DNA from 4 places in the Pseudoalteromonas sp. C2R02 genome. Region 1 is predicted to be linked to each of the others. Evidence: predicted binding sites of a transcription regulator. Region 1 holds the regulator's gene; each other region holds the start of a gene.
The links. Region 1 encodes sigma-54, which starts transcription at its own class of promoters, with help from an activator protein. Its sites were predicted from a motif close to GTTGGCACGNNNNTNGNNT; they were not measured.
Positions count from the first base shown of each region.

Region 2: the regulator sigma-54 is predicted to act here: its motif matches at 6,239-6,257, upstream of KO527_RS21180 (DUF2726 domain-containing protein).
Region 3: the regulator sigma-54 is predicted to act here: its motif matches at 7,219-7,237, upstream of KO527_RS01120 (LiaF domain-containing protein).
Region 4: the regulator sigma-54 is predicted to act here: its motif matches at 3,635-3,653, upstream of fliS (flagellar export chaperone FliS).

Region 1 is NZ_JAHKQC010000009.1:128,186-136,477, reverse strand. It holds gene hpf (ribosome hibernation promoting factor) at 1-248, opposite strand, end outside; gene KO527_RS02005 (RNA polymerase factor sigma-54) at 275-1,756, opposite strand; gene lptB (LPS export ABC transporter ATP-binding protein) at 1,846-2,571, opposite strand; gene lptA (lipopolysaccharide transport periplasmic protein LptA) at 2,571-3,107, opposite strand; gene lptC (LPS export ABC transporter periplasmic protein LptC) at 3,097-3,675, opposite strand; gene kdsC (3-deoxy-manno-octulosonate-8-phosphatase KdsC) at 3,672-4,250, opposite strand; gene KO527_RS01980 (KpsF/GutQ family sugar-phosphate isomerase) at 4,250-5,221, opposite strand; gene KO527_RS01975 (calcium/sodium antiporter) at 5,264-6,235, opposite strand; gene KO527_RS01970 (ATP-binding cassette domain-containing protein) at 6,476-7,294, shown strand; gene mlaE (lipid asymmetry maintenance ABC transporter permease subunit MlaE) at 7,291-8,070, shown strand; gene mlaD (outer membrane lipid asymmetry maintenance protein MlaD) at 8,108-8,292, shown strand, end outside.
Region 2 is NZ_JAHKQC010000043.1:39,832-48,123, forward strand. It holds gene KO527_RS21155 (ATP-binding protein) at 1-331, shown strand, start outside; gene KO527_RS21160 (YfiR family protein) at 331-882, shown strand; gene arcA (two-component system response regulator ArcA) at 1,029-1,745, shown strand; gene arcB (aerobic respiration two-component sensor histidine kinase ArcB) at 1,828-4,173, opposite strand; gene KO527_RS21175 (hypothetical protein) at 4,249-6,057, opposite strand; gene KO527_RS21180 (DUF2726 domain-containing protein) at 6,322-6,912, shown strand; gene mtnN (5'-methylthioadenosine/S-adenosylhomocysteine nucleosidase) at 6,968-7,675, shown strand; gene ampE (regulatory signaling modulator protein AmpE) at 7,676-8,292, shown strand, end outside.
Region 3 is NZ_JAHKQC010000008.1:78,512-86,803, forward strand. It holds gene KO527_RS01080 (SDR family NAD(P)-dependent oxidoreductase) at 1-205, shown strand, start outside; gene KO527_RS01085 (FAD-dependent oxidoreductase) at 202-1,464, shown strand; gene KO527_RS01090 (DUF1365 domain-containing protein) at 1,461-2,195, shown strand; gene KO527_RS01095 (cyclopropane-fatty-acyl-phospholipid synthase family protein) at 2,203-3,468, shown strand; gene KO527_RS01100 (DUF2878 domain-containing protein) at 3,526-4,044, shown strand; gene KO527_RS01105 (chalcone isomerase family protein) at 4,041-4,553, shown strand; gene KO527_RS01110 (DUF3833 domain-containing protein) at 4,555-5,076, shown strand; gene KO527_RS01115 (DEAD/DEAH box helicase) at 5,175-6,416, shown strand; gene KO527_RS01120 (LiaF domain-containing protein) at 6,528-7,169, opposite strand; gene KO527_RS01125 (methyl-accepting chemotaxis protein) at 7,334-8,292, opposite strand, start outside.
Region 4 is NZ_JAHKQC010000021.1:20,481-28,772, forward strand. It holds gene KO527_RS06585 (aldo/keto reductase) at 1-654, opposite strand, end outside; gene pseC (UDP-4-amino-4,6-dideoxy-N-acetyl-beta-L-altrosamine transaminase) at 651-1,802, opposite strand; gene pseB (UDP-N-acetylglucosamine 4,6-dehydratase (inverting)) at 1,799-2,800, opposite strand; gene KO527_RS06600 (hypothetical protein) at 2,895-3,185, opposite strand; gene fliS (flagellar export chaperone FliS) at 3,188-3,601, opposite strand; gene KO527_RS06610 (sigma-54 dependent transcriptional regulator) at 3,902-5,362, shown strand; gene KO527_RS06615 (DNA-3-methyladenine glycosylase I) at 5,393-5,980, opposite strand; gene KO527_RS06620 (ATP-binding protein) at 6,166-7,260, shown strand; gene KO527_RS06625 (sigma-54 dependent transcriptional regulator) at 7,418-8,292, shown strand, end outside.

The DNA of each region.
Region 1 (8,292 bases):
CGATCTAATTTATCAATCAAGCCATCAATTGCAGCATACATATCAGCATGCTCAGAAGTTGCAAAAAGTTCGCCTCCATTAACATGAAGTGTTGCTTCTGCTTTTTGAGATAGCTTTTCGATATCTAAGATAACATGCACATTGTTAATATGATCAAAATGCCTTTCAAGCTTAGCGAATTTGTTTGTTACATAGTCTCTTAGTGGATCTGTGATATTTACATGACGACCTGTTAAATTTAATTGCATAAGCGTATTTCCTTCTATTATACATCTCAGATTAAACATTTTCTCTGATTTGACGGTGGAATGGACAGTGATTCTCGATATTTTGCTATCGTTCTTCTGGCCACCTTGATGCCTTGATCTGCTAAAATATCCGCTATTTTACTATCACTTAATGGTTTGGCTTGATTTTCTGCGGCAATTAGCTTTTTGATAAGTGCTCGAATCGCTGTAGATGAACACTCACCCCCATTTTCTGTACTTACGTGGCTAGAGAAAAAATACTTCAGTTCATATATACCACGTGGTGTATGCATATATTTCTGTGTGGTTACACGTGAAATAGTTGATTCATGCATTTCTACCATTTCAGCAACGTCGTTAAGCACCATAGGCTTCATTGCTTCATCACCATGTTCAAAGAATGCCTGTTGTTGCATTACAATGCAATTGGCAACTTTTAATAGTGTTTCGTTTCTACTTTCTATACTTTTAATAAACCATTTAGCTTCTTGTAAATGAGAGCGAATAAACTGACTGTCCGCACTAGAAGAGCCTGCCATAGAAGCATAGTGATTATTGACTCTTATTTTTGGCATGGTATCTGAATTTAAATCAACTGCCCAACGACCCTTTATTTTTTTTACTGTCACATCGGGGATCACATATTCAGTTTGCTCTTTTACGATACTTGATGCAGGTTTCGGGTTTAGGCTATGGATCAAATCCATCACTTGTTTTAATTCAGGTTCTTTGAGCTTAGTTTTTTTCATTAAACTGCGATAATCTCTCGCACCTAATAATTCGACGTATTCTCTTAAAATATGTTTGGTTTCATCAAGCCAAGGAGTTGTTTTATCGTATTGATTAAGCTGAATTAATAAACACTCTGATAGGCTTCGAGCTGCAATACCAATAGGATCAAAGACCTGAATGCGTTTAAGTACTGCTTCAACTTCATCTAATTCAACTTCATCTTCTTCAGAACCTAAACTATCTAAAATGTCTTGTGAAGAAACGGTTAAGTAACCTGATTCATCTACAGCTTCTACAATTGCAGTGGCAATAGCTTCATCTGTAGGGCTAAATGGGGTGAGGCGCAATTGCCACATTAAATAATCTTGCAATGATTCGGATGTACTGCCTTGATATGCTAAATCATCATCTGGGGCAGGTCCTGCCGATGCTACGGGGGCGGCACTGACATATTCATCCCAACTTACATCCATTGCGAGTTCGTCTGTCAGGGTTTCTTTAGTTAAGGCTTCGGAGCTTTCCATTTCTACTTGAGCCGTAGGGATAATCTCTTCTGCATCAGAAGCTTTTTCTGCTGTTTCATTTTCAGAAGCTGACGTTTTTTCTTCAGCATTAAAGTCTTGCTCATCAAGTTCTAAGAGCGGGTTGCTTTCGAGTGCTTCTTGTATCTCTAACTGCAGATCTAACGTGCTAAGTTGCAATAGGCGGATAGCCTGTTGCAACTGTGGAGTCATTGTTAGTTGTTGTCCAAGACGAAGCTGTAGTGATTGCCTCATTAAGTTTTAACAATCCTTATAATATCTAAATTAAATACACTCTTTTTTACTTAATTTTGAGTATAGCCCATATTTCTTTTTATATTTTTTTATAATCTAAATTGTTCACCAAGATAAACGTCTCTTACAGTCTGATCAGCTAAAACGGCTTCAGGTGTACCGGATGCGATAAGTTCGCCATGGGAAACAATGTAAGCTTTTTCACATACATCTAAGGTTTCACGCACATTATGGTCTGTAATTAACACACCTATGCCTCTATTTTTAAGATGTTGTATAATTTTTTTAATATCCAATACTGAAATTGGATCAACACCTGCAAATGGCTCATCTAATAGAATAAATTTAGGTTCAGCTGCTAAAGCTCGGGCAATTTCAACTCGACGTCTTTCGCCCCCTGATAATGCCATACCTTGGCTATCACGAATATGGCAAATATTAAATTCATCTAATAAATTATTAAGCGCATCTTCTCTTTGTTGCTTATTCAGGTGTTTGCGAGTTTCTAATATGGCCATGATATTTTGATAAACAGTCAGCTTTCTGAAAATAGATGACTCTTGCGGTAGGTAGCCAATACCCATACGCGCACGATTATGCATAGGCTGTAAAGTGATATCTTCATCATCAATTTTAATAGTGCCTTTATCACTTGGTACTAGGCCAACTATCATATAGAAGGAAGTGGTTTTACCTGCACCATTAGGTCCTAATAAGCCAACGATTGTGCCTGCTTTGACTTCTAAACTCACATTTTTTACGACTTGCCTGCCATTGTAACTTTTTGCCAGTTGCGCTGCTTGTAATAAGCTCATTAATTATTACCCGATTGTTTAGTTTCTTCTTTTTTAACTGGCGTTAAAACAGTGTGTACTCTTTGGTCTGAGTCTTTATCTTTATATGCGGTAATAAGTTCTTGAAGGTGATCGTAGATAATTGTTTTAGCACTCATTGATTGACCACTTTGGTTTATTTTTGCATCACCTTTAAAAGTGAGAGTACCAGATTCAACATCATAACGAATATTTTTTGCACTTGCTGTTACTGGGCTGCCGTCTTTAAGTTTACCGATAAAAGTAGCTGGGTTACCTGTTGCTATCAATATTTGTTTTTCTTTTCCTAATTCTCTTCTTCTATGTACTTCTAATAAGTCAGCTTTGATGTTTTTATCTGTATGTTTGATATCCACATTATTTTTAAATATTACAATATTTCTTTTTAAATCAGCCTGCTGTGTATCGGCAGAGATAGATACCTTGCCGATAAGCTCTTTTGCTTGCACATTAAAGTGAGTAACTAAAGCCAATGCAGCAATGATAAATCTTTTTTTATAAATTGTTTTATTGGTCATAATTTTCTTTATCGTAGTAAATAGTTTGAGTATGGTTGATTAATTCAAGCGTTTCTTTATTTAGATCTGCATTGAGACCTTTACCTGTGATCAACAAGTTTGGACCTGTCATCGTGGTTAACTGATCTGAATGCATGGTTGAGTCTTGAATATAAATCTCTATTTGTTCAGTAGTAATTTTTTTTACCATCGCGATTGGGTTCAGATTTTTAGCCACAACGCTTTGTTCTAAAATTAATTTTTTATTATTATTATTCTCATATAATGTCGCTTCAGCGGCACTGATTGCCCAAACATCATTTTCAGAAAATAAAGTAAAAGTGGGCTCAGTAAAGTGTGTAAAACCAAGCTCTTGATAGAGTTCCATTTTTTTAGCTGTTACTTTATGGCTAACATGCCCCTGTTTGTCAAAAACTGTTTGTTTTAAAGTGTCAGCGGTGTAATCGGGAAGTACTTCTATTTCAGGTGTGGAAACAGCGGTTACTTTGCTGGTGGTCAGGTAGGGATACCATAACCACAGCATGATGCTGAAAAATATAGCACTGAGAGTCAGCCTAGCTAGGTTCATGCACTTGTGCCTTCACATAATAAAACTTTATTTTGTGACAACATTAATAAGTCAGTTAGTTCTCTTACAGCGCCAAAGCCACCCGGTAGCATGGTTTTATAATGTGAGATATGGCTTATAAGTGGATGTGCATCATTAACCGCAACTGCAAATCCAACTTCCTGCATGACAGGTAAATCAGGTGCATCATCGCCTATATAGGCTATTTCACTGTCAGTTAGCGATAAATCATCTTTGAGTTGTTGATATGATATTAGCTTATTTTCTTGACCTTGATAAATATGTTTTACATTTAGGTTAGACATTCTATTTTGTACAATATTTGATTGTCTACCGGTGATCACGGCAACTTCAATTCCGGCATTAATTAACGCCTTAATACCAAAGCCATCTTTAGTATTAAATGCTTTTAATTCTTCACCTTGGTTGCCTAAGTAAATACGGCCATCAGAAAATACGCCATCAATATCACAAATAAGTAATTTTATTTTACGGGCTAGTTGCACTGTTTCTTCAGAAACTTCTTGATATAGTTCTGCAAATGTTAGCGCTTCAATTGGTTTTTTATCAGACATTAAAATACACCTGCTTTCAATAAATCTTGCATGTTTAGTGCGCCAATAGGTTGTTGTGATTCATTTACCACTAATAGACCATTAATACGTTTGTTTTCCATTATATTTAAAGCTTGAGCTGCTAGCATGTCTGGGTTAACAGTCGTGCATTGTGTTGTCATAACGTCACTGATTTTAGTATTATGGATATCAATCTTTTGCTCTAGAATACGCCGTAAGTCACCATCAGTAAAAATACCTTGAAGTTGGTTTTTGCTATTGACGATTGCAGTCATGCCAAGTCCTTTTTCAGACATCTCTATCAGCGCATCTTTTATAATATCATCACATTTTACAATCGGAATGTGAATGCCACTGTGCATAATATCTTTTAAAGTTAGTAATAAGCGTTTACCTAAACTGCCGCCCGGATGAGATAATGCAAAATCATCTGCTGTAAAACCTCTGGCTTCAAGTAAGGCGACAGCAAAGGCATCACCCATCACTAAGGTTGCTGTCGTACTTGCTGTTGGCGCAAGACCTAGAGGGCATGCTTCTTGTTCAACTTTAATGCAAACATGCACATCGGATAGTTTAGCTAATGAAGAGTCAATATTGCCGGACATGCTTACCATTTTAGCGCCAATGCGTTTTAGTACAGGAATAATATTAATAACTTCACTGGTTTCACCAGAGTTAGAAATTAATATAACCACATCTTGTGAAGTGATCATGCCTAAATCACCGTGGCTTGCTTCTCCTGGGTGAACAAAAAACGAAGGCGTGCCTGTGCTTGCAAGTGTAGCTGCAATTTTATTACCTATATGGCCTGACTTTCCCATGCCAATAACGATAATACGGCCTGTACAGTCAAACATAAGCTGACAAGCGTTCTGAAAGTTTTGATCAATATATTGCTCTAGTTGATTAATAGCTTGTTTTTCTATCGCTAAAACTTGCTTTCCACGAGTTATAAAATCTTGCAACGACATGTAATTCCTCTGACTTTACTTTAAATGATATTTTTAAAGCAATTAAGCTACTTGTGAAAAAATATAATATTGATAAGCGAAAAATCCACATAATAAAGTAGCACCTTCTATTCTATTAATGCGGCGGGTTCCCTTTAAATTCAAGCTCATTGCAATTAAAACAACCGTAGCACCTAGCATCACCATCATATCTCTAGAAGCCGCGCCTGGGTCTATATCAGATGGATTAATCATACCCGCAAGTGACAATACAGCTAACAAATTGAAAATATTTGAGCCTATGATATTACCTAGTGCTAAGTCATCTTCTCCTTTTAAAACCCCGGCAATACAGGCAGCCAATTCAGGTAAGCTAGTGCCAATAGCGATAATGGTTAAACCTATCACTAAATCACTCATGCCAAAGTGTTGCGCAATCTCAACTGCTGAACCAATTAAAAAATGCGAGCTTACAGGTAACAGTATTAATCCAAAGACTAACCAAAAGATTGCAGATTTATTGCTCACATTACTTGGCACATCACCACATGCTTCAGCAACAAAAGGGTCTTCTTCTTCGCTTTTTTGATTTTTTGCTATGTAAATAAGGCCAAGAATAAAAATGATAAAACCGACTAATAAAGCTGTGCCTTCAGGAGCTGAAAAATAATTATCACTAATCACATACCATGCACCGAGTGAAATCAGCATTAATATTGGCATTTCACGCTTTAATGTGGAGGAAGTTACTAACAATGGCTTAATTAATGCCGTTACACCTAAAACCAGTAAAATGTTAGTAATATTTGAGCCTATGGCATTACCAACTGCTGTATTTGTTTTGTCGGCTAAAGCAGCTGAAGCCGATACCATCATTTCAGGTGCAGAAGATCCCATTGCGACTATGGTTAAACCAACAATAAGAGTTGGTACGCCAAGGTTTTTTGCAATAGCTGCTGCGCCATATACAAATCTGTCTGCGCTCCAAACTAAGGCTGCGAATGCAATTAGTAAAATGATACTTGGTAAAATAATAGGAGTTAACATGGTAAGTTAATTTTAAGCCAATATTTGAAGGATAATAACCCTAAATTCTAGCAAGAACTGCACTAAATGTATAATGGCAATATTGTTCGCATGTAAAGTTATTTTGGCTAATAATCATACTCCCACACAACTCAATTGCTTTTTCTTACAAAATTTTACTTTTATTTTGTCCCAAAATGTTAAAAAAAGCTTAAAATACCCTTCAGCAAAAATGTATTGGAGAGCGACTTGTCGCAAAACATAGTTGAAATCAAGGATGTGAGCTTTACAAGGGGTGAGCGTGTTATCTATAAAAACATGTCCTTTAGTGTGCCTAAAGGTAAGATCACAGCCATAATGGGGCCAAGCGGTATAGGTAAAACAACTATGCTTAGGCTTATTGGTGGCCAGCTTAAACCTGAGTCAGGTGATATTTTATTTGAGCAAAATAGTATTCCTAAAATGTCGCGTAAGACTTTATATCAAGCTCGAAAAAAAATGAGTATGTTATTTCAAAGCGGTGCATTATTTACGGATATGTCTGTTTTTGACAATATTGCATTTCCTATAAGAGAGCATACAACATTAAATGAAGAGCTGATCCGAATAATTGTTTTATTAAAATTAGAACTAGTTGGGCTTCGTGGTGCTAAAGATTTAATGCCTTCAGAGTTATCTGGTGGTATGGCAAGACGTGCTGCTTTAGCGCGTTCAATTGCATTAGACCCAGATCTTATTATGTACGATGAGCCTTTTGCCGGACAAGATCCTATTTCGATGGGTGTTTTGGTAAAATTAATAAAGTCTTTAAACAATGTACTCAATATAAGTTCATTAATTGTTACCCATGATGTAACAGAGGTAATGAGCATTGCAGATCATGTCATTATTATTGCTGATAAGGGCGTAATAGGAGAAGGTTCGCCTGAAGATATGCTAAAACATGAATCACCTTTGGTACAACAATTTCTACAAGGGTTATCTGATGGCCCTGTACCATTTCATTTTGAAGCAAAAGATTATGCAAAAGATTTGTTGTCAGAACAAAGCGAAGGAGAGCTACAATGATTGCTTTTTGGCAAAGGTTGGGTAAATCAACTATTGAGCGTTTTTCTTCTATAGGTAGAGCCACAAGTTTATTGTTAGGCGCCTTATTTAGTCTTCCTAACTTTAAAAAAGGCACGCCATTATTAATTAAGCAACTTTACTCTGTTGGTTTTTTATCTCTTATTATAATTATCGTATCTGGTTTATTTATCGGTATGGTATTAGCTTTACAGGGCTATACTGTTTTACAAGGGTATGGTGCGGAAGGCAGTTTAGGGCCATTAGTTGCGCTTAGTTTATTAAGAGAATTAGGCCCAGTAGTGACGGCTTTATTGTTCGCAGGCCGTGCAGGAAGTGCGTTGACTGCTGAAATAGGCTTAATGAAAGCCACAGAGCAACTGAGTAGTTTAGAAATGATGGCTGTCGATCCTTTAAAAAGAATCATCGCGCCACGTTTTTGGGCGGGGATGATCAGCATGCCACTATTAGCGTTAATCTTTTCAGCTGTAGGCATATTAGGTGCTCATTTGGTGGGTGTAACTTGGCTAGGTGTTGATACCGGAAGCTTTTGGTCAATCATGCAAGCTGAAGTGTCTTTTGAAAAAGATATTCTAAATGGCATTATTAAGACAGTTGTTTTTGCTTTTTTAATTACATGGATTGCCTTGTATAGAGGGTATGACTGTATCCCAACGTCAGAAGGTATTAGTAACGCAACGACTAAAACGGTTGTGCAGTCTTCATTAGCGGTTTTAGGGTTTGATTTTGTATTAACAGCAGTAATGTTCAGCAGTTAATAATTGATAAGAATTTAGTTTTACAAGGTAAAAAGTAATGGTTTCAAGGAAAATAGAAATATTAGTAGGTTTTTTTGTTTCATTAGGTGTTTTAGCGTTGGTTATGTTGGCATTAAATGTTGCCAATGCTGGTATAGGTTCAACTGGCGAAACTTACACATTAAATGCGAAGTTTGAAAATATCGGTTCTTTAAAAGTGCGTTCACCAATTAAAGTTGGTGG
Region 2 (8,292 bases), on a different contig from region 1:
TCATCAAATTTTGCAAAATCTAATTGAAAACTCCCTGATCCATGCCTTTGAAGAAATGACCTCTGGAGAAATTTTAATAAAAGTTGCGATTGATGAAGGCCAATGCCAAATAAATTATACTGATAATGGTAAAGGTGTATCTGGCAATATAAGAAATAGAATATTTGACCCCTTTGTCACTACAAAAAGAGGCGAAGGCGGTAGTGGTTTAGGTATGCATTTAGTATATAACCTAGTAACCCAAGCACTCAAAGGCAGGATCACGCTAAATAATACGGGTTCAACAGGCGTTAACTTTATCATTACTTTCCCAGTAAATGGGGATCTATAATGGTTAAATTTCATCATTTTATTTCTAAAAACATATTATTTACTGCACTATTTCTGAGCCTGATTTTCACCCATAATGATGCTTTTTCTGAAGAACTCACAAAAGTACGATCTGCTTTTATATTTAAACTGTCTAAATTTTTGACTTTCCCAGCACCAAACTCAAATGAAATGAATTTTTGTTTTTTTAATAATAAACAAGGACCTGGGAATTTTCTACATAACAAGAAAGGGTTGAAATCTCAGAAAAAACCAATTTCAATCATTTTTTTCGATGATATTAATAAAATCACGGAACTTAATCAAAAATGCAATATCATATACATGAGTGAAAATATACAAAGTAAAATTGATAAACATTGGATTAACAAAATAAGCCCTAAAGTTGTGGTGATTGGTGAAACACTTGAGTTTTTAGATTTAGGTGGATTAGTTGCCTTGATACAAGAAAGGAACAAAGTAAGAATATTTATCAACAAAGCTAAGTTATCCCAAAGCCAAGTTAAAATAGAGTCTCGATTACTTGCTTTAGTAAAATTTCACCCTCAATAGCGCGTATGTGTATAAAAGGATTTAATCACCTTATTACGAGTTTTACTTGTTAACAAACCGATAAGCACCTATAATCGCTAGATATTCGCACGATTAACATTTTTATTATTAATTGTAAACTAAACATTTCCAAAAGGTTACAAATGATGCAAACACCAGTCATTCTAATCGTAGAAGACGAAGATGTCACACGACTAAATCTCGTTAGTTTATTCCAAGCTGAGGGATATAAAGTTGTCGAAGCCATTAATGGTGAAGATATGCACGATAAGCTATCAGCAAATGACGATGTCAACTTAGTAGTAATGGACATCAATTTACCGGGTAAAAACGGCCTAATTTTAGCCCGCGAACTGAGACAACAAAAAAATGTTGGTCTTATTTTCTTAACTGGCCGTGACAATGATGTTGACCGTATTTTAGGATTAGAAATTGGCGCAGATGATTATATAACTAAACCATTCAATCCTCGTGAATTAACAATTCGCGCGCGTAATTTATTAACTCGTACGTCAAGTTCGGACGATGAAAGTGAATTAAGCACAGATGGCGTAGTAACGTTTAATGGTTGGGAACTTGATGAAAACAGCCGCTGCTTAACTTCTCCTGCAGGAGACTCTAAACGTCTTCCTAAAGGTGAATATCGTGCATTACGTTTAATGCTAGATTCACCAGGTCGTATTTTTAGCCGTGAGCAACTTATTAAGCAAATGACTGGCCGAGAGCTTCGCGCTAACGACAGAACGGTAGATGTTACAATACGTCGTATTCGTAAACACTTTGAAAGTGATGATACAACACAAGAGCTGATCAGCACAATTCACGGTGAAGGTTACCGCTTTATTGGTAAATTAGATAAATAGAACAATGTAGTTTATCTATTTTAAAAAAGCCCGCAGTTTTTAAACTGCGGGCTTTTTTATTGACTTAAATTTAAATACTTAACTATTTAAAAGCACGCGTTAAATATTTTTCTAACTGTTCTAAGCTCAAGGTAATACTTTGAGGTAATTCATCAAGCCAGGACTGCCTTTGTTGCGCTGTTGCAGTATGTGTATTGTTTTCCATCTCTTTTGCTAAAAGTTGAACTGACTTTAAACCAACCGACCCTGCTGCACCTTTTAATTTATGCGCGACCGATTGATATTCATCTAAATCATTTTCGCCTAAAGCATCTTGCATTTCAGTAATATATAAAGGACCTAATTTTTCAAGTAATCGACTACTTTTAATAAAAGGATCTACTCCCATTGATTCAACAAAATCATTGATTGTTTCTAGATCTAAAAGCTTAGTCTGTGCTATCAATTCAGGACTATCGCGATGAACTGACATAATCTTAGGTTCAGGATTTTTAGGCTCTTGTGTTGCCGTTGAGTGTGGAAAAAGCTCAGCTAACATGCGATCTAAACGCCCAGTATTAATTGGTTTAGCTAATGCGCCCTGTATATTAATCTCAGCTAAGTCTTCTTCAGCACGTCGTACATTTGCGGTTAAAGCAACAATTGGTAATTTATCAAAATAGCTGTCTTCTCTAATAATGCGTGCGACTTCATCACCATTTATATCTGGTAATTGCATATCAAGTAATACTAAGTCTAAGTCATCCTCAGTTTCAACAAATGAGAGTGCATCTTCACCTGTTTCAGCCCATATCACCTCATGCCCTCTTTGCTCTAATAAGTTTGTAGCTATTTCAGCATTTAATGGTACATCTTCTACTAATAAAATATTAAGTCCACGACCATCATATAGTCGTTGCTCAGGCTCTGGCGCCATAGTTAATGCAAGTGGTATCTCCATAGTAAAGCAACTACCACGCCCTTGCTCACTTTCAACTGATAGTTTACCATCCATTGCTTCAACTAAGGCTTTAGTTACAGCTAAACCTATGCCTGAGCCCAATGCGTTACTGCCATTAACATCTGGTACTTTATAATACATATCAAATATTCGATTCATTTCTTGAGGCGCAATACCAATACCACTGTCAGCTACTTCAATCATTAACCAAGGACTGCCCTTTCGGTACTCTCGAATAGAGGTGAAGCTTACACCACCAGCATCAGTAAATTTCACAGCATTATTAATTAAATTCCATAAGACTTGGCGTAGGCGTGTGGGATCAAGTTGTGCAAATACATCTAATTCGCCCTGTTGCTCCACTTTAAACTCAAGTTCTTTTTGTTGCGATATCACTCCGCCAAAATTAATAACATCATTTAAAAAGTCAGATAAGTTAATGCTTTCACACGCAATATCTAACTGTTCACGATCAATTTTATCTAAGTCGATAATATCATTAAATATATTACCTAGCGTTTCAGCACTTGAAAATACCGTATTACACCAACTTTTTTGCTCATCACTTAAGTCTGTATCAAGTAACATGCGAGTTAAACCAACAATGCCATTAAGCGGAGTTCTAAGCTCATGGCTTAATGTGGCAATAAACTTGCCTTTATCTTTATATGCAGTTTCTAATTCTTGTTCGGCTTCTTTACGGCTTGTTATATCACGACCAAAACCTAATAAACCTATGTACTCATTTTTATCATTGAAAAATGGGACTTTGCGCATTTCAAACCAATGAGTTTCACCCTTAATGTCATACTTAACATCTAAAGTAACCGCGATATGTTTTTGTTGTACTTCTTTATCTGTTTTTAATACAGATGGTAAATGAGAACCGGTATAAATTTCACTCGCATGCTTACCAATCAAGTTATCTCCAGATAAGCCTACAACTTGTTCAAACATACGATTACAACCTGCGAAACAACCACTTTCATCTCGGTAATAAAATAAATCTGGCGAGGAATCTACGATAGATCTCAGTAACACACCTTGCTTAGCGAGCTCTTGTTGTGTTTTTTTACGTTCAGCAATTTCCCTTCTAAGTTCATCAATAGCACGACGTTTAGCTTGAAATGCCATTTTACGTTCATCAATTTCGCTATTTAAACGTTGAATATTGTCTTTTAAGGTCTGATTTAATAGTTTTTCTTGTTGAGTTGCGTTTTCTAAGAAGTCATAGGAGGCATTCAAATGTGCAATCAAATTTATCGTGACATAAACTAAAACAGGTGAAAATAAAGCGGTCAAAATAATATTTTGTAATAGATCAAACCAAGCAATAGAGCCTGTAGCAACATAATAATAAGTACAAGATAAGATAAGCGCGATAAACAATAGTAAAGTATACAAGATGGCACTTGCTTTACTATTACCCCATCGAATAACAAAAGAGGATAAAATACGTACCCAAGGGGTAAAAGACGATTCAATCATATAAGTAAAAGGGGCTCTAAATTAAAAACCCCTCTATTGTAATCAACTCATCATCATTTGTACTTAATAATTATACTAATTAAGTATTTTTATTTGACTTGAGATGCTTGCAAAAGAACAAGTATTTAGATTTTTACTGTCTAAAGAAACTATTCCCTTACGAGCAGTACTTGAAGCATCACGTTTAAGTAATAAACTATAATCAACACCTTGAATAGCGCCTGTACCTTTTGCTTGCATAGCACCAGTATTACATAACATATTATTAAGCTTATAGAAGTTATAGCGTGCAAAAGGTTGTGATGATGTCACTGTTGGCGTTTGAGCATTTGTGGTGTTTGTAAACTTCCAACTTGCAAAATCAACAGAGAGTGCTCCATTTCTAAGTGTTATAGAGTCTTGATGAGTTAAATAGTAACTTGTAAACTCTTCCATTTCTATACTCGATGCTTGCAACTTTATTTGCCTGCCCTCTTTTTGCGTATCAAAAATCCAGAAGCCACCTTTACCTAAAACATCAAATTTAACTGTTTCACCATTTTCATTCTTACTGCGAGATATTGCGACACTCGTCCCTTTATCCAAGCCAAAAGCAAAACGGTTATCTGTCTCTATTGCCGTTTTTATCAATCGTGGCTGGCGTGCTAGTGAACTAGTTTGAGTATCAAATACACCCCATGGGAACATATTAAAGACAGTAGAATTCAGATAACCCAAGTTTTTTTCAGACTCTAGGGCAATACAATCTAATCCTAAGTTACATGCTTCATTACCTGAACTCATCACTGTTGAAGGCGTTAACATGACCTGTAAACCATCACCTGAGAATATCGTCGACTTATTACTTAAACCATGAATACTACTACCTTCAAATCCGAGTATTATTTGCTTTTGTATTAGCATTTCTTCAACTTTTTTTAATAACTCAGATTTTCCACCTGTTGGTAAGTAAAAACTATGAAATGCTAAAAGCGGACTACCATCAGCAATAAAAAGTGCATCAGACTTTTTTAAAGTGTCAATAAATGCATCTTTCTTTTTACATTGAGATACCTGCTGTTTAAATAAGTCTGGATATAAAACTTTTCGGCGATAACTTGCCAGTTTCTTTATTTGAAACTCTTCTAAGCTATCACACGATGTTAAATCATATTGCTTAGCCACTAATGCGGTTTGCATAGCAGAGTCAATTGCGAGCCAGTCAGCTTCAAACCCTAACTGCTCAAAAAGATTCTGAAAATAATCTACATTTTTATAAGGGTCTCTATCATTACCAGTAATAAAGGCAATTCTAGGCTTTCTCTTTTTCCCTGAGACTGCTGATGCTGCTTTATAAAAAGCTTTATAAGCTAAAATTGCTGATTGATTATTAGTTGATTTTATATCTACAGCTGTATTTAAGCGCTTACCTGACTTGGTTGATTGCTTTTGCTCTAATAAATCAAATAAATTTTGTTTTTCAAATTCAAATAAATTTGACCAAACATCTCTACCTTTGAGGTCTTCATTTAAGTAGCTAAAATTTTGTCGGCGTAACATGCGAACAAATAGTCTTTCACTAAGCTGTTTATCATCTAATTGTGGTTTTAATACTTTAAATAATGCAATTGTTTGCTGTTTTAATTCTGGTTGGTCAGTCCAAGGGACTTCATTTAAGCGCTCAAGAGCCTGCTCGGTTATGGTATAAATAGCCGGTTGTTTTGCGTTTTCACTGAATCCATCTGCCTTTTTATCTTTGGAGCAGTGCTGTAAATTTTCGCTAGAACAAAAAGATAAGTTTTGTCCAAATAAAAATAAATCTGGCGTTGCAGCGCTAGCAACGTTCAGATTTGCCAACAAAAACAAACCACCTAAAACACTTATTTTAGTTTTGAACAAGTTCATACTGATACCGTTTTTATTATTATTAAAATCAATTTTCATTAAGTATTAAAATGAAGCAACATCTCCATTCTATTAACCTTAAAAGCGCATTCTATCAATATCTCTAGCAATTTCATATATGGATTATTGACAATAAAAAATATCAAGCGCAATTATTTCTCATCATACTAAAAAGAATAATTTTGGCATATATCATGCTTATTAAGTTTATATATTCACTGATTTTTATTATCAGTGTCAAATTATTGATGTTGGAGTGTATTTATGGAGTTTGTTTTATTGTCGATCTTGGTTTTAGTTGTTATTGCTTCTATGGTCACAACTAAACTCACTGATAGTGGAAACCCTTACCCTTTTACTAAAAAAGAGACTTTATATACCCATATAGAAAAAGGCTTTTTGAGTTTATTAGAGCGTGCTATTGGCAACGAATACAAAATTGTTAGCCGTGTAAAGTTAATTGACGTGATTGATTTTAAATCTGACACGACTTCAAAATCAAAACGTGTCGCATTAACTAAAGCACAAAATAAACAATTAGATTATGTATTACTTGATAAAGAAACCATGAATATTGTTGCTGCGATCGATTTAGTGAATAACAACAATAAACAAGGACATAAAGCACAAAAAGATTGGTTTGTTAATGGTGCTTTAGAATCAGCAGGCATTCCTCATATCAGAATGAAAGTAAAAGCAGGATATAAACCATTAGAAGTACGACAAGCAATTATGTTTAAACTTGGTAAGTCAGCACCAAAAAAACCTATGGTAAAGGCACGTACTTCGAGCAAACCAGCGGTTTTATCTGCATCCCAAGTTAAAACGCAATCTACAGGGCTTGTTCAAGCTTAGCTATTTTTGTAACAACTGAGTATAATATATAAAAATATTATTTAGAGTTAAGTAAATGAAAATTGGCATTATTGGCGCAATGGAACCGGAAGTAGCAATTTTAAAAGATGCTATGGAACAAACTGCTGTAACACAAAAAGCAGGCTTTACTTTTTATGAGGGTAAACTTGCAGATCAAGACATCATATTAGTGCAATCAGGCATAGGTAAAGTAGCATCGTGTATTGCGACAACTTTATTGATTGAATCTTTTTCGCCTGATTGTGTCATTAATACCGGCTCGGCCGGTGGGTTTGAACCAAGTTTAAATGTAGGCGATGTCGTTATAGCTTCAGAAGTACGTCATCATGATGTTGATGTTACAGCTTTTGGTTATGAAATGGGCCAAGTACCAAATATGCCTGCAGGTTTTAAAGCACACTCAGCTTTAATCAGTGCAGCTAAAGATGCAATTGCACAAATGCAAGGTATTAAAACGATGACAGGCTTAGTATGTACTGGTGATTCATTTATGTGTGATCCAGCACGTATTGAAGTTACTCGCTCACAATTCCCTGATATGCTTGCAGTTGAAATGGAAGGCGCAGCAATTGCACAGACATGTTATCAACTAAATACACCATTTGTAGTTATTCGTTCTTTATCTGATATCGCAGGCAAAGAATCTCCAGAATCATTTGAAAGCTACCTAGTTAAAGCTTCAGAAAATTCATCAAAAATGGTGACTGCGCTATTAGAAAAACTTCAAACGGTTTCTCTATAAGTGATTGACGTATTAGAACAAATATTTTTGACAGATTCTGCAAGTTCGCATGAACTGCTAGAGATTTTTGTTTTATTACTTGCTCTTACAGCTGAGCGTTGGCTAACTTTACCGCGCTCATACCACCCCGCTACATTATTATTTGTTATTTTTTCAAATTTACAAAAACGTGTTTATAAACAAAACGACGCTAAGAACTACCAAATTTTATCTGGCTCTTTAGCTGCGATCTTACCCTTAATGGTCATTTTAGCCTTATGTTATGGGCTATTAATATTTGCATCTTACCCTGAATTATTATCTGGCTTAATTTTATATTTGTGTTTGGAAAGTCAAAAATTAGAACAATCAATTAATAGGTTGCCGCTTCTATTAAGGCAAAAACAAAAATCTGCTGCAAGAGATTTACTCAGAGTGTGGCTTAGACGAGAAACTAAAAACTTATCAGAGCCTGGGTTGATCAAAGCTGCAATTGAAGCCTTAACCTTACGAAGCACCAGACTTTACTTTGCAGTCTTATTTTTTTATTTGATTGGCGGTCCTATTGCTGCTTTAGGCTATAGAATTTTAACCATAATGCATGCCAGTTGGAGTAAGCAATATCTACCAAACAGCCC
Region 3 (8,292 bases), on a different contig from region 1:
GAGTACACCACTTACTGATAAAAATACATTTAGTATGCCAGGGATCATATCTAGTGACTTAGCAGCTAAATATATTGTTAAAGGGCTTAATAAAAACAAATCAGAAATTAACATTCCTCCACTTTTTACTTTCATAATGAAGCTATTTTCATATCTCCCATTTTTTATTTGGCAAAAAATAGCAGTAAGGATGATTCAAAAATGAAAAACATCGCTATTATAGGTTCAGGTATTTCTGGCCTTACTGCAGCACATCTTATCAACCAAAAGCATCATGTGACTGTATTTGAAAAAAATGATTATATTGGCGGACATACTGCGACTAAACCCATTAAGTATAATAATAAAGAATATAAAATAGATACGGGATTTATAGTCTGTAATGATCGTACCTATCCCAATTTTTTAAAGTTACTAGATAAGTTAGGCGTGCCAAAACAAAAAACGCAAATGAGCTTTAGTGTAAAAAATAATGCCAGTGGATTAGAGTATAATGGTCATGACATCAATACATTATTTGCGCAAAGACGTAACTTTTTAAAACCTTCATTTTGGAAGCTCATTAAGGAAATATTAAAGTTTAATAAACTCGCAATCAATACATATGAAAATACTGTAGATGAGGATAAAACATTAGGTGACTTTCTTTTAGAACATCATTTTTCAGATAACTTTTGTGAAAATTATATCTTGCCTATGGGTGCTGCTATATGGTCTTCTAGTTTGAAAGATATGCTTGTTTTTCCTCTGCAATTCTTTGTTCAGTTTTTTTATAACCATGGTTTATTAAGTATCACAAACAGACCGCAATGGTATGTTATTACAGGTGGTTCATACAAATATATTGATCCTTTGACCCACAATTTTAAAAACAAAATAAAATTAAATTCAAAAATTGATTTTGTAGAAAGAACGTCAAAGGGCATCGAGATACATTTTAAAAATGGTGAAATCAATCATTTTGATGAGGTCATTTTTGCCTGTCATTCAGATGAAGCATTAGCGTTATTAAAATCACCCTCAGAGCAAGAACAAGAAATACTATCTAATATTCCATATACACCTAATGAAGTTGTTTTACATACAGATACCGACATATTACCAAAAAGAAAAGCTGCTTGGGCTAGTTGGAACTATTTATTAGACGAAAATAAAGATGCGCGATTAAATAAACCTTCCTGTGTTACTTACAATATGAATATACTGCAAGGCATTGTATCAAAAGATACTTTCTGCGTTACTTTAAATCAAACAGCACTAATTGATAAAAATAAAATTATCGATAAATATACTTACCATCACCCTGTTTTCAACAATAAAAGCTTTATAGCACAAAAAAGACGCAGTGAAATATGCGGTAAAAAACACACACATTTTGTAGGTGCTTATTGGAGAAATGGATTTCATGAGGATGGTGTACATAGCGCATTAAGTGTTGCCAAGCGTTTTGGGGTCACTTTATGACTCTAAAAAGCGGTATATTCAGTGGCCATGTTTTACATCGCCGATTCAGCCCAGTTTTACATAAGTTTAAATATAAAATGTCGATGTTTGGCATTGATATTGATGAGATAAACCAGATATCTAAAAAATTTAAACTATTTGGCACCTCAAAATTTAGTCCCATTAAATTTAATCAAAAAGATTACATAATAAATGAACCTGGTGACCTCAAAGCACGTATAGCTAATAAAGTGAAATCGCTGGGTGGGCAATGGGATGGCTCAAAAGTGTTTATGTTAATACAATGTAGATGCTTAGGTCTTTATTTCAGTCCAGTTAACTTTTTTTATTGTTATGACAAAACAGGGTCATGTGAGTTGATGTTGGCTGAAGTAAGTAATACACCATGGAACGAAAGACATTATTATTTAATTAATATTCTAAAAAGTGATATGACTAAAAAAACATTCCACGTATCACCTTTTATGCAATTAAATATGAAATATAAATGGCGTGTTACCACCCCAGAAGACAAGCTCATCGTGTCAATTGCAAATCATTTTGAAGGGGAAGATAACCCTACTTTCGATGCTCATTTAGCCCTGATGAAAAAACCTTTAAGCTCTCTGAACCTGATTAAAAGTTGGGTCAGTTTACCTCTCATGGTTTTTAAAATTGTCACCCTGATTTATTGGCAAGCACTTAAATTATTCTTTAAGCGTGTGCCATTTGTACCCTATTCTAAAAGCTGAGGTAAACATGGAAATTACACAATCATTGAGTCGTGAATTAAAAATAAGTTGGTTTAATAAAAAGTGTAGACACATCGTTTTTAAGGCACTTAATAGCATTGATAATGCCCAAATTGAAGTACATGAAGGTACTAATATAACAGTATTAGGTAATAAATCTGCCAAACTTAAAGGTCACATTTGTGTTCATGATTTAACGCTTTATAAAGACTTTATCAGAGGCGGTAGTGTTGATGTCGCACAAGCTTATTTAGATAAAAAGTGGACATCTAATAATTTAACACAACTTGTTAGAGTATTCGCTAGAAGTCAGAAAACGCTTGATTCTGTTGAAAGTAACAAAGGCCTATTGGCTAAAATAAAAAACAAGCTATTACACCTACAAAATGCCAATACACAAAATGGTTCTAAGAAAAATATATTAGCGCACTATGATCTAGGCAATGACCTTTATACACGCTTTCTTGATCCTACTATGATGTATTCGTGCGCAATTTATGATGAGTCGAATCACACAATTGACCAAGCGCAAATTAATAAACTTGATATTATTTGCAAAAAACTCGACCTAAAAATAGATGACCATTTGATTGAAATAGGGACTGGTTGGGGCGGATTGGCAATTTTTGCAGCGCAAAATTACGGTTGTAAAGTAACAACAACCACCATTTCTGATGAGCAATATGATTATGCAACTGAAAAAGTTAAACAATTGGGATTAGAGGACCGCATCACATTATTAAAAAAAGATTACCGTTTATTAGATGGTCAATTTGATAAATTAGTCTCGATTGAAATGATAGAAGCTGTAGGTCATGAGTTTATGACAAGCTTCTTTGATAAATGTAACAGCCTTTTGAAACCCAATGGCAAGATGCTTATTCAAGCAATAACGATTGCAGACCAAAGATATGATGCTTATCGTAAGAATATAGACTTTATACAAAAGTATATATTTCCTGGAGGCTGCCTCCCGTCAGTGTCTGTGATGAGCGAACACATAAAACACTCTACTGATATGATGATTGATAAGGTTGACGATATCGGTTTGCACTACGCCAGAACGCTCAATGATTGGCGAGTTCGCTTTGATAATAATTGGCATGAAATCCAACAGTATGGGTTTGATGAAACTTTCCAAAGATTATGGCATTACTATTTTGCTTATTGTGAAGGTGCTTTTTTAGAAAGGGTGATAAGTACCCATCACATTGTTGCCAGAAAGCCTCTTTATTTGGATGAAAACGATAAACAAATAATGACTTATCTATAAGTGGTTAATTTTACTATATAGCTTGATACTGATAAGTAATTCTGGTTTGAGGTCGTTATGAAGTACTTTAACATTATTAACTTATCTATTTATCAAATTTCATGGTTTATTGCTGCATTATATCCAGGTAAAGGCGCTCTATTTATTGCTGCGCTCATTGTAATTCACTTTATTATGAGCCCATCCAAATTAGATGATTTTAGGTTATTGAATATTGCTGTAATTGGCTGTGTGGTTGATTGCTTGATGATATATTTCAATGTCATAATAACTAGCAACAATGAATTACCAAGTACATTGATGTTACTTTGGTGTGTATTTGCAGTGACATTCAATCACTGTCTTCATTGGCTAAGTGCGATTAATGTAAAATATATATCACTAATCGGGTTAGTTTTAGGACCTGCAAGTTACTATGGCGCCTTAAATTTAAATACATTTGAGACAACACTGACAGATTTTCAATTTATATCCCTGTACGGTTTTATTTGGGCGCTGCTGCTACCCATTTTTGTAAAATATTACATTGCTTTAAAAGTACTGTTTAATCATGATAATGAGGCACAAAAATTATGACAAAGTATTTGTATTTATTAATGATAATTGTATTTATGAGTTTCAATTCTAGTGCTGTAATATTGGCAGACCTTCACAAAATTGGTCATGCCAAGATGTCTGTTCTTTTTTTTGATGTTTACGATATTGAACTACTGAGTAAAGACAAAAATTGGCAACCAGATAGCTATCCTCAGGCCCTAAAAATAACCTATTTAAGGGATATATCAAAAGAAGATCTGTTAAAAGCCACAAAAGAACAATGGCAACATATTCAACTAAAACAGCCTAATGAAAATCTCTGGCTTAAAAAATTAGACGCCATTTGGCCAGATATAAAAGAAGGAAATGGGCTCACTATCTTAGTTGACCCATATAAAACAAGTAAATTTTACTTCACTTCAAAAGAGCACAAAAATCTACTTATAGGTGAGATATCCGACCCAGGCTTTGGCCCTGCATTTCTAGATATTTGGCTTTCAGAAAATACATCTGAGCCAAAACTACGTAAACGTTTAATAGGTAAATAATATGAAAAATGTATTTTTAATTTTAATGAGTTTATTTTTATGGTCATGCTCTAGTCCAAATTTAGATGATTACCAAAATACAACTCCCACCTTTAAATTTGAAGATTTTTTCAATAATAAACTTGTGGCGTATGGCATTGTCTTTGATCGTTCAGGAAAAATGACACGACATTTTTCTGTTGATATCAATGCAAGATGGCAAGGAAACACAGGTATCATATACGAAGAGTTTATATTTAGCGACGGTGAAGAGTCGACTAGAACTTGGACCGTAGTCAAACAAAATAATGGCGTATATGAAGGAACGGCTTCAGACGTGATTGGCATTGCACAAGGAAAGGTGATTGGCAGTGTTTTAACGTGGCAATACGATTTAAAGCTAAAAGTAGAGGGCACTGAATATATAGTCACACTTGATGACTGGATGTATCTGTTAGATAGTAAAAGACTATTTAATAAGACTGATATTATAAAATTTGGTCTAAAAATGGGTGAAGTGATTTTATATATAGAAAAATTATAGATAAAATTGTTTTAAAAATAATGCCTTTAATGAAACATAAGTATTTTTATTAAATTATAGGTATAATGCCCGCCATTATTTGTTACAAGTTGATCAAAATGACGATATTCGCTGAATTAGGCCTAAACAAGACCCTACAAGCAAACATAAAACGCTTGGGTTATAAAACACCTACCACTATACAAAAGAAGTCTATTGGCGCTGTTTTATCTGGCGCTGATACATATGCTATTGCCCCTACTGGTACAGGTAAAACTGCTGCATATTTATTGCCTACATTACAAGAATTAAGTCAGGTTGATCATAGTCAAGATGAAGTACGCCCTGTACGTGCTATTTACTTAGTGCCAACACGCGAACTTGCACAACAACTTGAGTTATCAATTGCTAACTATGGTAAAGATTTAAACTTACGTACTATCAGTATTTTTGGTGGTGTAAGAGTTGAATCTCAAGTTAAGCGTTTTAAACGTGGTGCTGATATTGTTATCGCTACACCTAAGCGTTTAGTTGATCTTTTAAAACTAGGCACTTTTTCGCTTGATAACTTAAAACATTTTGTAATGGATGAAGCTGACAGATTAGTGAGTATGGGCATTCAACAAGAGTTAAGAACAATTCTTACTGCCCTGCCAAAGAAAAGACAAATTGTTTTATTCTCTGCAACTGATAGCAAAACATTGGCTAAATTCAGTAAAGACAATTTATCACACCAAAAAGAAATTAAAACGGAACAACTACAGCCTGCACAGTCAAAAATTGTACATACCATGTATCGTTGTTACAGAAAACATAAAGAGTCACACTTAATCAAGCTATTACAAATGCTGAGATGTGATCAAGCGCTTATTTTCACACGTACAAAACAAGATGTGAAAGACCTAACTGAGTTATTAACTGAAAATGGTTTTTCAAACCAAGGCATTCATAACGAAGTACAACAAAAAAGACGTAAAGAACGCTTAGACAGCTTCAAAAATAAAGAGTTTAAGTTTTTAGTCGCGACTGATATTGCTTCTCGCGGTATTGATTTTGATAACCTTTATTACGTCATTAACTTTGATTTGCCAGTAAACAGCAATGATTACATTCACAGAGCAGGCCGAACAGCACGTAAGACTGTGAAAAAAGTTGAAAACAAAGCGAAAGCGATGAAGCAAGAGTTATCTAAAGATGTATTAACTACAAAACAATTTGAGTTTGCTGATGCGCCAAAAGTAACTGTTGATGATATACAAGGTCATGTATTTTCATTAGTAAGCCCTGAACAAGAACGTTTAGTACCAAAGATTGCAAACTTATTAGGCACAGAAGTAAAACTTGATAAAATTCCTTGGTAAAGTTTTATAACAAATTTTGAATACTAAAAAGGCTGTTTTATAACAGCCTTTTTTGATGTTTGATTTTGAATAACCTTAACCGAGTTAAATAAATTTTTAGTTAAATTGACATTAGTTAAACAATGCCTTTAAGCTATCTGCAAACCTAAGCCATTTCTCTTTTATTGGCTGTTTTATTTTAATATCTAAGCTACCTAATATGACTTTTCCTTCAATCGAAATTGTAGGCGCATCAGCACTAAAAAGGGCTGTAGAGTCATTTTCAATACTCCCAAGAATACAATTTACATTTGAATGAGTATTCACATCTTCTGGTACTAAAATATCAACACTACCAAAAATACTGAGTACTTCTATTTGCGTATTTGGGTGTGTAAATCTGGCTTGGGTAAAATCGAGAGTATCACTTGCTAGAACATTAATTATCGTGATTTTTTTTGGTACATGCCATTGCCCATTGCGCTTACTTGAGCCTAGTACATTAACCAATTTATCTAGCTCTTTAGTCTTACCTTGTTGATAATGCGTCCCTAGCGCGCTTTTTTTCTTATCTTGATATTTTGTATTAACATTTAAGTTTAAATCTTTAGTTAACTCAATAATAGTCAGTGGATCAGTGCCATTCATCGCTTTATCTAAACGCGACTCAAATGCTTCTAACGATATTTCACCATGGCTATAATTCATTATTAGCTGATCGATTACTTCTTGTCGAACACTTTCAATGGGTCTATCTTGTGTGGCTACTGACATTATTTATCCCTATAATTTTTCAATATATTTAAAATGTTTGACTATTAAAAGGCAAGTCACATGCCAAATATAAAAACCTTATATTTCAATAGGTAACAATTAAAGATTTATAAAAAAAACTAAATTATGCTTAATATAACCAATATTAAGCATAACTGGCTAACTTAGACTTTAAATTTTAATAACATTTTTTCTAGTTCATAAAACTCATTTTTAAGTAACGTACACTCTTCTAAAGTGCTATTTAAATTTGATTGACCTGTACTATTTAACTCACTGATATTAGTAATTTCTTTATCTAATGAGCCTATTACTTGATTTTGCTCATGGGTGGCATTTGCGACACTTAAATTAACCTGATCAATTTCTAAAATAGTGCTGGTAACTTTAGCCATTTGCTCACCCGCTAAACGCGCCGATTGCACACTATTTTCTGAATCCTTTTGACTTTGCGTGATCACAGTCACAGCTTTTGAAGAACCTTCTTGCAATTGCGCGATGGTAATTTCAATTTCTTTTGTTGAATCTTGTGTTCTTTGCGCTAACTGCCTTACTTCATCAGCAACAACAGCAAAACCTCTACCCGCTTCTCCTGCACGAGCCGCTTCAATTGCTGCATTAAGAGCAAGCAAGTTAGTCTGTTCACTCACCCCTTTTATCACTTCTAAAATTTGGCCAATGCTTGCGGTATGTTGACTTAAACTTGTAATAGAGTTTTGTGCAGATATCATTTTTTGTGATAAATGGTCTATTTCTTTAATGTTGTCATTTAAGCTATTTTGGCTGTGCTCCGATTCACTATTAGCTGTATTAGCTAAGCTTGCTGCATTTTTCGCATTGTCAGAAATATCAGCTGCGCTTGAAGTGAGCTCAGTAACTGCATTTGCAACACTATTTGTACAGTCTGTTTGATCACTATACATATTGAGTGTTGATTCTGTGCTGTTTACTAAACTTTCCACTGACTTTTCTAACGCAACAGTTGTATCTTTGACTTGAGTAATCGAGCTATGTATTTTTTCAATGAAATCATTGAAATAGCTAGAAAGAACACCAAATTCATCGTTTGATTCGACAACTAACCTTCGTGTTAAATCGCCCTCACCTTGTGCGATATCTTTAA
Region 4 (8,292 bases), on a different contig from region 1:
GCGTACCAAGGTCGGTTTAATGGGGTGGAAAAACTCGGGTAATTCGTTTAATGGTATAAACAACAAGCCCTGTAAAAATGCTGAGCGAACATGTATTTCAATATTGTGTTGTTTTAAAAAATCGAAAGTACCGTCATGTAATAATCTTTGATCTAATAGATTAAAAGGAAGCTGAATTAAATCTATATCAAAAGTATTTACCAAGTCTTTTATTTGCTTTTTATTATAAACAGAAGCGCCAACTTTGTTTACTTTTCCTTCAGTTTTTAAAGTTTTCATAGCATTAAATAAATAATGGCCGCCAGGTTTTAACAAATCTTCAGGACCGTGAGTTAATAGGCCATATACTTGATTTATTTGTAAGTTACTTAATGAATCGTTAAAAGAGCGAATGAGCTCTTTAGCATCAAGCTGTTGGATTACATTGCTTTTAAATACCGGAGTTTTGGTAACAATATCAAATCTGTTGGGACTAGCGTAATTACCAATTATAGATTCCGCATTGCCATATGCGCATGAGGTATCCAATAATGTTGTATTTTTAATTTCCGCTAATTGAAGGATCTCTTTAACTTGATCTTGAGAGGTTTGACCCTTTTTATTACTGATCCCATAATCTAAACCAAATTGCACGGTACCGAGCCCCAGTTTCATACTAAGGCCTTTACTTGTTCTATAATATATTCTTGTTCTTGAGACGTTAATTGAGGATGCAGAGGCAATGAAATGGCTCGCTGATAGTACTCTTCTGCATTTGGTAAGTCTCCAGGGCTAAATCCGAGATCTTTATAATAAGGCTGAAGATGAACAGGTATATAATGTACGTGTGCAAATAAACCTTGCTCTCTTAATTTTATGATAGCTTGTTTATGACGTTCAATATTAGCTTCAGGCAGTAGTACTATATAGAGGTGATAAGATGATAAACGGTCACTATTAGGTGCAAGCGTTGTTAAGCTTGTCTGTGAAAAAGCATTGTCATAAATTTTTGCTAATTGGTTTCTTTTGTTAATGAAACTATCTATGCGGTCAAGCTGACTTAAACCAAGAGCTGCTTGTAAATCAGTCATTCTATAATTAAAGCCTAAAGCAATCTGTTGATAATACCAAGGACCATGACTTTGCTCCGTCATTCGATTTTGATCTGATACTATACCATGCGATCTAAATAACTTTAGTTTCTCTGCAATTTTATCACTGTTAGTCAGTGCCATACCGCCTTCTGCTGAGGTAATTATTTTCACAGGGTGAAAGCTGAAAATACAGATGTCTGAATATTGGCAAGAACCGATAGGGTTACCATGATATTGACCACCAACAGCATGAGAGGCGTCTTCTATAATTCTAAATCCATACTCTTGTGATAATGTATATATTTGTTCCATATCACATGATTGTCCGGCTAAATGTACCGGAATAACAACTTTAGGTAGAGTTTTATTATTTCTAGCAAGGATCAACTTTTTTTCTAAAGCAATAACCGACATATTACCTGAGCATAAGTCTATATCAACAAAGTCGATATTTGCACCACAATATAAAGCACTATTAGCCGTTGCAACAAAAGTAATGGGGCTAGTCCAAACAATATCTCCAGGGCCTACATCTAGCGCTAAATTAGCGATATGTAATGCAGAAGTGGCACTATTAACTGCTACAGCATGTTTGGCATTAGATTTATCTGCTATTACTTGTTCAAAATCTGGAACTTTTGGACCTTGAGTTAAAAAGTCTGATTTTAAAACATCTATAACAGCATCAACATCTTGCTGGTTAATGTCTTGCTTGCCATAGGGGATCATAGCTCTGCGTGCTTATTAAAGCTTTTAATTTCTTCAACGCTCATAAAATGTGAATTGTTACGAGAGTTATATTCAAATTCAGGTTTTACCAATACGCCTGATTCATCTAAACCATTTGTTGTAAAATCATTTGTTCGACTGCTAAACTTTATGCTCGGCGCAATTACAAAGTGATCATCAAACTCATATGTATGATATGAATCATCAGCAGGGCACATTATTTCATGTAGTTTTTCACCAGGTCTTATGCCTACTTCTTTTTGTGGCAAATTAGGTGCAATTGCTGAAGCTAAATCTGTAATTTTGATAGATGGAATTTTTGGCACAAAAATCTCTCCACCATACATGCGAGCAAAGTTTTTTAATACAAAATCCACTCCTTGCTGCAGGCTGATCCAAAAACGGGTCATCCCTATGTGCGTAATAGGTAAGTGATCAGAACCATCATTTACCATTTTTTCAAAGAAAGGTACTACAGAACCACGCGAACCAACAACATTACCGTATCTAACTACTGAAAATGTCGTTTTATGACCTCCTGATATATTATTTGCGGCAACAAAAATTTTATCTGATGCGAGTTTTGTTGCGCCATATAAATTGATTGGATTTGCAGCTTTATCCGTTGATAGTGCTATTACTTTTTCAACGTCATTATTAAGTGCTGCGTCTATCACATTTTCAGCGCCATTGATGTTTGTTTTAACACATTCCATAGGGTTGTATTCTGCAGCCGGCACTTGTTTCATTGCAGCTGCATGGATCACAAAGTCAACGCCACGCATAGCCCTATTAAGTCTTTCTTTATCTCTTACATCACCAATAAAATAGCGCATGCATGGTGCATGGAAAACTTGTTGCATTTCAAATTGCTTAAGCTCGTCACGAGAAAATATAATAATTTTGTTTGGCTGATATCTTTTTAAAAGTGTTTCAACATACTTTTTTCCAAAAGACCCGGTTCCACCAGTTATTAAAATATTTTTGTTATTGAACATAGTTATACTCTGCAAAATTAGAAAGGAGTAATTGTATTAAAAGACTTATATCATGGCATTAGCTAGATTCATAGCAATAGTGCACTTTCTGCAGCTAAACTGAACGATACTTAGCAATCGCTTTAGAATTTTGTTTTTGCTTAAGTACTTTCTTCCCTGAATACTCTCTTTTTTGTTCAGCTATTGCTGATAGTTTATTTATATTTTCTTTTAAATAGAGAACTTCACCTTGAGAGGGTTTTGTACTTGGATTTTCACATAATAGTTTAATATATAAATCTAATTCTTTTTGAATTTTTAATGATTTATCATCTTCATTCTCTATTGCCTCATATAATGAGGAAAACAGTTCATTTAATTTTTTGTTTTCAAAATGAAAGTTCATTATTAACCTGCAGCAGCTTGTGCCTGATCATTTTGCCTAATATCTTGAGGAATAGCTTCCCAGCCTTCTTTTATGTTTTTGATGATAGTTGAAACTTCAATTAAACCTTCAATATCATTATTAACATTGGCATTAACCAATTTGTACTGACAATATTCATATAACGAAGCTAAATTTGCTGAAATTTCACCGCCATCATCCATATTTAAAGCATCTTGTAATGCGCCAATTAAAGATATGCAAACAGATATATTATTGCCTTTCTTTTCAATCTCTTTACGCTCAATTGAACCTTTAGCAGCAGCAAGTTTGCCAATGATATTGACAAAAATAAGATTAACTTGTTCGTATGGAGTCATATCTTGAACATTATTAACACTAACTTGACGATATTTGTTTATAGATAAATGTGCCATAACGGGATCCTAAAAATTAACATGTGAAATTAAAAGCAAGAAAAGTGCCATAAGAAATATAAAATTTCACTTTGTACTTATAGTATCGCCCAATTATTTAATTTCTTGAATCTTTTTACTAAATTAAATATTAGTTGAGTTTTGTAGCTAAAATGGAACTTCATTTGGATCTAATAGGTAAGTTAAAATAAATACGTCAAAATAATAACATACGTCAAAAAAATGCCACTAATAACTTGCATCGTAGTTAAATCAGATTACAATCATAAACATAATAAAAATATCTAGTAGTTCTAATATATGACAGGTCCAGCAAAAGTATTAATATTTGATGAAAATCAAAGCAGGGCACAGGCATTGTCAGCTTCATTATCGTTTATTGATGAAGCGAATCAAATCGTAAGTGATAGAGATTATAAAAAATATGCTTCGCCAGTCGATTGTGTAACCGCTTTTATTTTAGGTGCTAGCAGCTCGCTTGAACATGAAGTTATTATTCGTGAAAATCCAGCTATTCCTTTTCTATTATTAGGTGAGACTTTAGAGCCGCTATTATCATTTGCTAATGTAATCGGTTTAATTAGTGAGCCTTTTAACTACGCAATAACCACGCAACTTATCCATGATTGCCAAGAATATCATCGTCTGATCCCTGGAAACAACAATTCAAGTCGTGGCTCAAAGCATTTTGATGGCTTAATAGGTGAAACACCAAGCATTAAAAATGTGCGCTTTTTAATTGAGCAAGTCGCAATAACAAATGCCAATGTTTTAATTTTAGGTGAATCAGGTACGGGTAAGGAAGTGGTTGCGCGTAATATTCATTTATTATCCAAACGTGTAAGTGGTCCTTTTGTGCCTGTAAACTGTGGTGCAATTCCAGCTGAGTTACTTGAAAGTGAATTATTTGGTCATGAAAAAGGTGCATTTACCGGTGCGATTTCTGCGCGTAAAGGTCGCTTTGAATTAGCACAGGGCGGTACTTTATTTCTTGATGAAATTGGTGATATGCCGCTGCAAATGCAAGTTAAATTATTACGTGTATTACAAGAGCGTACCTATGAAAGAGTGGGTGGTAATAAATCAATTTCTGCTGATGTACGTGTCATCGCAGCAACTCATCGCAACTTAGATGAAATGATTGAAGCTGGCTCATTTAGAGAAGATTTGTACTACCGATTAAATGTTTTTCCTATCGAGAATCCCGCTTTAAAAGAGCGAAGAGAAGACATTCCATTATTACTTAAAGAATTAATGAAAAGAAACAGTGAACAGGGGGGTTATTCTGCAAAGTTCACTGAGCAAGCTTTAGATAATCTCAAAGAGCATAATTGGCCTGGCAATGTCAGAGAATTAGCTAATTTAGTTGAACGCATGGTGATCATGTTTCCTGATAAAGTGATTGATGCACAAGATTTGCCTAAAAAATATCAACATTTAGAAGTTGATGCGTTCGTACCTGAATACCCAGAAGAGATTTTAGAGCGACAAGCATTAAATGATATATTTGGCTCTGGTTTTTCTGATGGTGCGGATTATGACGATGATGAAGCTGAGTTTGAGCAACCAGATAATATTATGGGTTTATTACCTGATGAAGGTATTCAGCTTAAAGAGTATTTAGGTGAGCTGGAAGTGAGCTTAATAACACAAGCCTTAGAACGTCATGATTTTGTTGTTGCCAGAGCAGCTGAAATTTTAGGCGTTAGACGCACAACTTTGGTTGAAAAAATGAAAAAATATAATTTAACTAAAGATTAGCGTTTAATTATCTTTATAAAAAAGGGCTATTTATAGCCCCTTTTTATATCCTTCAATAATATCTGCTCTTCTATGGCAATTGAAACTATGATCGTTCACCATACCACAAGCCTGCATATGCGCATAAACGGTAGTGGGACCTAAAAATTTAAACCCTCTCTTTTTTAAATCTTTAGCAAATAATTCTGACTCTTTACTGGTTGCCACATAATCATCGGCTGTTAAAATTTCGTTTACTATGGGTGTATGGTTTACAAATTGCCATTGATACTTAGCAAAGCTGCCAAACTCATTTTGTATTGCGATAAACTTAGCTGCATTATTAATGGTTGCCAGAATTTTTAATCTATTACGAATAATACCTGCATTTTTTAATCGTTCTTCGATTTTATTTTCATCATATTTAGCAACTTTAATAGGATCAAAATTGTCGAACGCCTTACGATAATTCTCACGTTTTTTTAAAACTGTATACCAACTTAGGCCTGCTTGAGCTGATTCTAATGTAATAAACTCAAATAGCTTTTGATCATCAAATAAAGGCACACCCCATTCTTCATCATGATATTTTATATAATCGGTTTTTGTTAAATCTAACCAAGGGCAGTATTCACACATTAAATGGCTCGCTAATTAAATTTTATAGTAATACCTTAACATAGCTAAAAATAGCCTGATATAGCTCACGCCATTTTATTGACCAGTCTAAATTGATGGCAACTCATTGTATTTAAAGATTTATTTTTTGGCACGATCTCTGCTTTAGTCAATGTAGATTTTTATTTTTGTCAGGTTTAAAAGTTATGGCGCTAGCACAAGTATTTCAAAATGATTATACAAGTTCGCAATATAACCCTTGTTTAATGCAAGAGTCATATGTGGGTGAGTTAAATGAATTAAGACAGCAATCAAGTTGGCTTAATCATTTAGTCGATACTTTACCTGCTGGTGTTATTGTACTTGATGGCCGAGGCATGATAGCTCGGGCAAATCAAATTGCTATTGATATGCTAGGAGAACCACTTGAAGGTGAAAAATGGTTAACGATCATTCAAAGATCATTTTGTCCAAAGCAAGATGATGGCCATGAAGTATCATTAAAAGATGGTCGTAAAGTAAAGCTAAATATTTCAGCTTTATCGCCAGAACCTGGCCAACTCATTTTAATGACTGATTTGACAGAAACCCGTTTATTACAAGAGCGGTTAGCGCATATGCAAAGGCTTGGTGCGTTAGGAAAAATGGTTGCATCATTAGCCCATCAAGTTCGTACGCCACTTTCTGCTGCGATGCTATATGCCGATCATTTAGGAAATCAAAACTTAAAAGCGCATTCTAGAGACAAGTTTCATACAAAGCTGATGTCACGATTGCAAGATCTTGAAACACAAGTAAACGATATGCTGTTATTTGCAAAAAGTGGTGAGCAACAAGTTGTTGAAAAAGTGTCGATGCAGCAACTATTAACAGAAGTAAAAGCAAGCTCTGAAGCGATGGTTACACAACATAATGGTGAGTTGAACATTGAATTACCTGAGCCGGATATTGAAATTACCGGTAATAAAACCGCTTTAGCCAGTGCAATTGCTAATTTAATCCACAATAGTATTCAAGTGAAAGGCCCTGGTTCTAAAATTTTATTATCAGCAAAACGAGATGAAATAGAGCCTGATATGGTGTGCATATGTGTATCAGATAATGGACCAGGCGTACCAAAAGAATTAGTCAGTAAGATATTTGAACCGTTTTTTACTACAAAAAGCCAAGGTACAGGGTTAGGTTTAGCGGTTGTAAATGCAGTAGCCAATAGCCACCAAGGTAAAGTAAGTTTAATGCAAGATCAAATTGAAGGCGCTGCGTTTAATATTCATTTACCGATTTTCTTACATGATCTGTAAATAACATCAATTTAGTAGTGATAACAATGAATAAAATGAAGTGTGATAATTGAAACTAATGAGAAGATAGTAAAATGTTTAAAGAGCCAAATTTGATAGTTTCAACAACACTAATTTCAATACAACCCAAAATAAACAAAAGGGTTTTGGAGAAATCATGAGCGACAATAAAATATTAGTAGTTGAAGATGACGCGGGTTTACGTGAAGCACTCATTGATACCTTACAGTTGGCTGGTATAGATTGCATCGAGGCAGACAGTGCAGAACAAGCAATCATGTTACTTAAAAAAGAAAAAGTATCTTTGGTTGTCAGTGATGTGCAGATGGGTGGTCTTTCAGGGATCGATTTACTTAAAAGCATAAAGCTAAATCAACCAGATTTACCCGTTCTTATGATGACTGCTTATGCAACAATCGATGATGCTGTTGAAGCCATGCGTTTAGGTGCTATCGATTACATGGCAAAACCTTTTGCGCCTCAAGTACTACTTAATATGGTAAGTCGCTATTTACCTGAAAAAGAAAAAGAAACAGATGGCCCAATAGTAGCCGACAAACAAAGCTTAGCATTATTAGATTTAGCTCAAAAAGTGGCTAAATCTCAAGCGAGTGTGATGGTGTTAGGACCTAGTGGCTCTGGTAAAGAAGTATTAGCAAGATATATTCATGATCATTCTGATCGTGCTGAATCTCCTTTTATCGCCATCAACTGTGCTGCAATTCCTGAAAATATGCTGGAAGCGACTTTATTTGGTTATGAAAAAGGAGCGTTCACAGGTGCAATAGCTGCTTGTCCTGGTAAGTTTGAACAAGCACAAAAAGGCACTATATTACTTGATGAAATCACGGAAATGGATTTGAGCTTACAAGCTAAATTATTACGTGTATTGCAAGAGCGCGAAGTTGAAAGATTAGGTAGCCGAAAAACAATTAAACTTGATGTCAGAGTATTGGCGACAAGTAATAGAGATTTAAAAATAGCAGTTGCTGAAGGTAAGTTTAGAGAAGATTTATACTATCGTTTAAATGT